2 regions of the Thalassospira sp. CH_XMU1458 genome follow, and region 2 is predicted to be linked to the other one. Evidence: riboswitches for the same ligand, from Rfam matches in the RefSeq annotation. Region 2 holds a riboswitch; the other holds the start of a gene.
The links. Region 2 has a riboswitch for glycine ahead of gcvT (glycine cleavage system aminomethyltransferase GcvT). Riboswitches for the same ligand answer to the same signal wherever they lie in the genome.
Positions count from the first base shown of each region.

Region 1 (2,205 bases), on a different contig from region 2:
CGACTTCCGAGTTGCCCATCTGACCTTCGGGCAGGCCGACATCCAGACCGCAGGCCTTGAGGAACCCGGTCGGATTGTTGGCGTAAAGGTCATCCCAGACAGGCGTGTTGGCAAGGGCGACAGCGTTGTCCTTGCTTTCTTCGCGATAACCCCAGCCGTCCAGAATGCACAGCACCACAGGGCGCGGGCGCTTTACGGAATTCGATACAGTCACGTTCATAAACCCCACAGATAAAGGAAAAGGCTGAATGTCCCGTAAATATGGTGACTTACGGGCTCTTTCGCCATCAATCCCGCCATGCGGACAGGGTGGGTCAGTCTTCGCACACGACAGGTACATCAATTACCCGGGCAATTTAGCACGATTACCGTTGCTTAACAGCATCTGCCGCAGAAAATTTTGCAGATGCAAACCAGTTCTTTTGACAGTGTCTAAAGACGCAGATAGTGTTCAATCTGACGGTGAACCTCTGAGGTGGCAGAAATGTTATCTCGCACCGTGACGGGAGAGTTCGGATATCATGCGATTTGCATGATGTGCGGCGCCGAAGGAGCAATGCCTCATAAACACTCTCAGGCAGATGGACCGTCACGGAAGAGGCTCTGGAGAGAGAAACCAAAAAGCGCCTGGGAGAAAGCGCTGGTCAGGTTTCCACCGAAGGATGAACGCCCCAAGCCGATCTTGATCGGGCAGGGCGGATAATCTCAGGTCAAGGGACAGAGGGGGCAAAAACACCGGTTCGTAAACAGCGCGAAAACAAGCGCGTTATTGAGCCGTGAAGGAGGCCCTTGATGACAAATCCCGCGACCGATCCATCTTCGGGATCGCAAAAGAAATCCCAACATGACGTCAACCTGTCGGTTGTTGACCTTTACACGATTGGTATCGGTCCTTCGAGTTCGCATACGGTTGGCCCGATGCGCGCGGGGTATCGTTTCTGCCTTGAGCTTGAGGCGCGCAATCTTTTGCAAAAGACCGGCAGTATTGTGGTTGATCTTTATGGATCGCTTGCCCTGACCGGCAAGGGGCACGCAACCGATACCGCGGTGATCATGGGCCTGAATGGCAAGCGCCCGCGCAATATCGATCCTGATGATATCGTGCCGACTGTGAAGGCGATTGATGAAACCAGCCAGTTGCAGCTTTACGGGCAGTATCCGGTTGCCTTTAACCGCGATACCAATCTGGTGTTTCATTTCACCGAAACCCTGCCGCAGCATCCCAATGGCATGCGCATTACCGCCTTTGATCACGATGGGGTGAAAATCCATACCCAGGAATATTTTTCGGTCGGGGGTGGCTTTATCGTATCCAGTGACGATCACGGTGCGGAATATTCCGGCGATAACATCACCTTGCCATTTCCGTTTTCGTCCGCCGATGAGCTGATGGAAATCTGCAAGCGCGAAGGCCGCTCCATCGCGGAAATCATGATGGAGAACGAGCAAAGCTGGCGCAGCTCTGATGAAACCATCGCTTTTGTTGATCGCGTTCATGACGCGATGATGAACTGCATTGACCGCGGCATCCGCACTGACGGTATCTTGCCCGGTGGCCTGAATGTCAAACGCCGGGCATCGAACCTTTACAAGGAACTGACCGAAAAGCCCGAAGCTGGCTTGCGTGATCCGTTGACGGTGATTGACTGGGTCAATCTGTATGCCCTTGCCGTCAACGAAGAAAATGCCGCAGGCGGGCGGGTTGTCACCGCACCAACAAACGGGGCGGCAGGCGTTATTCCCGCCGTTCTGCGTTATTACGAAAAGTTCGGTGCCAACGCCAATCAGCACAAAATTCGTGAATTCCTTCTGACCGCGGCGGCCATCGGGTCGATCTATAAAAAACGCGCCTCAATATCCGCGGCCGAAGTTGGCTGTCAGGGCGAGGTCGGTGTTGCCTGTTCAATGGCGGCCGGTGCGCTGTGTGCGGTGCTGGGCGGAACGCCCGAACAGGTCGAAAACGCTGCCGAGATCGGAATGGAACATAACCTTGGCCTGACCTGCGATCCGATTGGCGGTCTGGTGCAGGTTCCCTGCATCGAACGCAACACCATGGGCGCGGTCAAGGCGATCAATGCGGCACGTCTGGCATTGCGCGGTGACGGCCAGCATACCGTGTCGCTTGATAAGGTGATCGAGACCATGCGCCAGACGGGACTCGACATGCAAAGCAAGTACAAGGAAACCAGCCAGGGCGGTCTTGCG
Region 1 covers NZ_JAYMDW010000003.1:192,357-194,561, forward strand. The annotation lists gene gpmI (2,3-bisphosphoglycerate-independent phosphoglycerate mutase) at 1-220, opposite strand, end outside; glycine riboswitch at 494-599, shown strand; gene WBY09_RS14940 (L-serine ammonia-lyase) at 793-2,205, shown strand, end outside.
Region 1: it holds a riboswitch for glycine, as region 2 does, so the genes downstream of both, WBY09_RS14940 (L-serine ammonia-lyase) here and gcvT (glycine cleavage system aminomethyltransferase GcvT) in region 2, are expected to answer to the same signal.

Region 2 (2,205 bases):
CGTTGCCGACGCATTTTTCAAACATTCACGTTACATAACCTGCCTGATCATGCGGTGCAATGACTCTGGGGTAAATGGTCGGTGCGGGTTGGCCGAATTTTTGACGTTTTACACGGCCCAAGGCCTTTGAAGCGGGTTGTGCCGACATCCGCGACAGAATAGACTGCGCGCGGGCCGGTCGTCGCGATGCGGCCCGAAAACATTTGGTTTGATAGAGGCTTGGATGACAATCGGTAACGGACTTCGGCGCGTTTATGCATTGGGTATGGTCTCGCTTGGTGGATTGCTAAGCGCATGCGGCGGTGGCAACCCGTTCGAAGAACAGCCGGTCCCGGTTTGTCCGGCGGCCTATCTGCCAAAGGATACGGCAAAACTTGTCCAGTTCAGTGGTGCTGGCCGTGACCTGACCGATGTGATCGTCGAAGCCGAATTTACCGGATACCTCGGTGATTGCGGCTATGACCTTGATGACAAGGAACTTGATGTCATCATCAGCCCGATCATTACCGCCGAGCTTGGACCGGCAGCCCAGAACCGCAACGTTCAATTTAAATATTTCGTCGCCCTGCGCGACCCGAACGGCACCTTCATTCAGAAGTCGGTGTTTGACGTTAATATGGCGTTTGCCGACAATCTGAACATGGCACGCATCCGGGACGAACAGGTGACCCTGTCGGTGCCGCTGGACGATGTCTGGACCGGTCCGGATTACGAAATCTATCTTGGTTTCCAGCTGAGCGCGGACCAACTTGAGTATAATCGCCGCTTCGGAACCGATTGATTTTATTCGGGTTTGGTCATCTGAGACGCGGCAGGCCGATCGTGCCCGAAAAATAGGGGCTGGTCGGTTTGCGCGGAAACCCGTATAACAGAAACATACCCAAATGATGCACGTGGGAGAGGCCGCAGTCCTTATCGGATGAGCGGACGCCGAAGGAGCAACCACCCCGGAAACTCTCAGGCAACAGGACCGCGTGGAGATGGGACTCTGGAAAGCAGGTGACCTGAATTTCTGATCAGGAACACCTCGCCGAAGATGTAAGCAGACCGGCTTCCTACCCCGGATGTGATTCTTTCAGGCTCCAAAGACAGAGGGGGAATGTGGTTGGCCACTGGTCGGCTATATTTCGCAACGATTGTCCTGGAGAACCTGATGGCGGATCAAGAATCCGAACTTCTAAAAACTGCCCTTTATGATTTGCATGTGGAACTCGGTGCCAAAATGGTGCCGTTCGCTGGCTATGCCATGCCTGTGCAATATCCGCTTGGTGTGAAGGGCGAACATCTTCATACCCGTGCGAAGGCAGGCCTGTTTGATGTGTCCCATATGGGGCAGGTGCGTTTGACCGGCGAGAACCGCGTGGCGGAGCTTGAAAAGCTTGTGCCCGGTGATATCGCCATCCTCAAACCCGGTCGCACCCGCTATTCCGCGTTTACCCAGGACGACGGCACGATCCTTGATGATCTGATGATTACCAATGCGGGTGACAGCCTGTTTCTGGTGATCAATGCGGCCTGCAAGGACGATGATATCGTTCACATGCGTGCCAACCTTGGCGATGGTGTATCGCTTGAAGAAATCGATGACCGCGCGCTTCTGGCGCTTCAGGGCCCGGACGCGGCCAAGGTTCTGGCACGCTTTGCACCATCGGTTGCCGATCTGAAATTCATGAGCTTTGCCGAAGTCGACATCGCTGGCAGTCCGTGCTTTGTCACCCGTTCGGGTTACACTGGCGAAGACGGCTTTGAGATATCTGTACCCAACGCCGATGCCGAGGCGCTTGCACGCAAGCTGTTGGCCGAGGAAGAGGTCGAGGCGATTGGCCTTGGTGCACGTGATTCACTGCGCCTCGAAGCAGGTCTTTGCCTGTATGGTAACGACATTGATACCACCACGACCCCGGTTGAAGGGGATCTGAACTGGATCATTAATAAACGTCGCCGGGCCGAGGGTGGTTTCAAGGGCGCGGATGTGATCCTTGATCAGCTTGAACACGGTGCGGATCGCAAACGTGTCGGCATCAAGCCCGAAGGCAAGGCACCTGCACGCGAACACACCCAGATTTTGAACGCGGATGGCGAAGAAATCGGCGAGATTACATCGGGCGGGTTTGGCCCGACCGTCGATGGCCCGATTGCCATGGGGTATGTCGCAATTGAATTTGCCGAACCGGGTACCAAGGTCGATCTTATGGTGCGTGGCAA
Region 2 covers NZ_JAYMDW010000001.1:922,140-924,344, forward strand. The annotation lists gene WBY09_RS04155 (hypothetical protein) at 224-781, shown strand; glycine riboswitch at 885-983, shown strand; glycine riboswitch at 987-1,094, shown strand; gene gcvT (glycine cleavage system aminomethyltransferase GcvT) at 1,154-2,205, shown strand, end outside.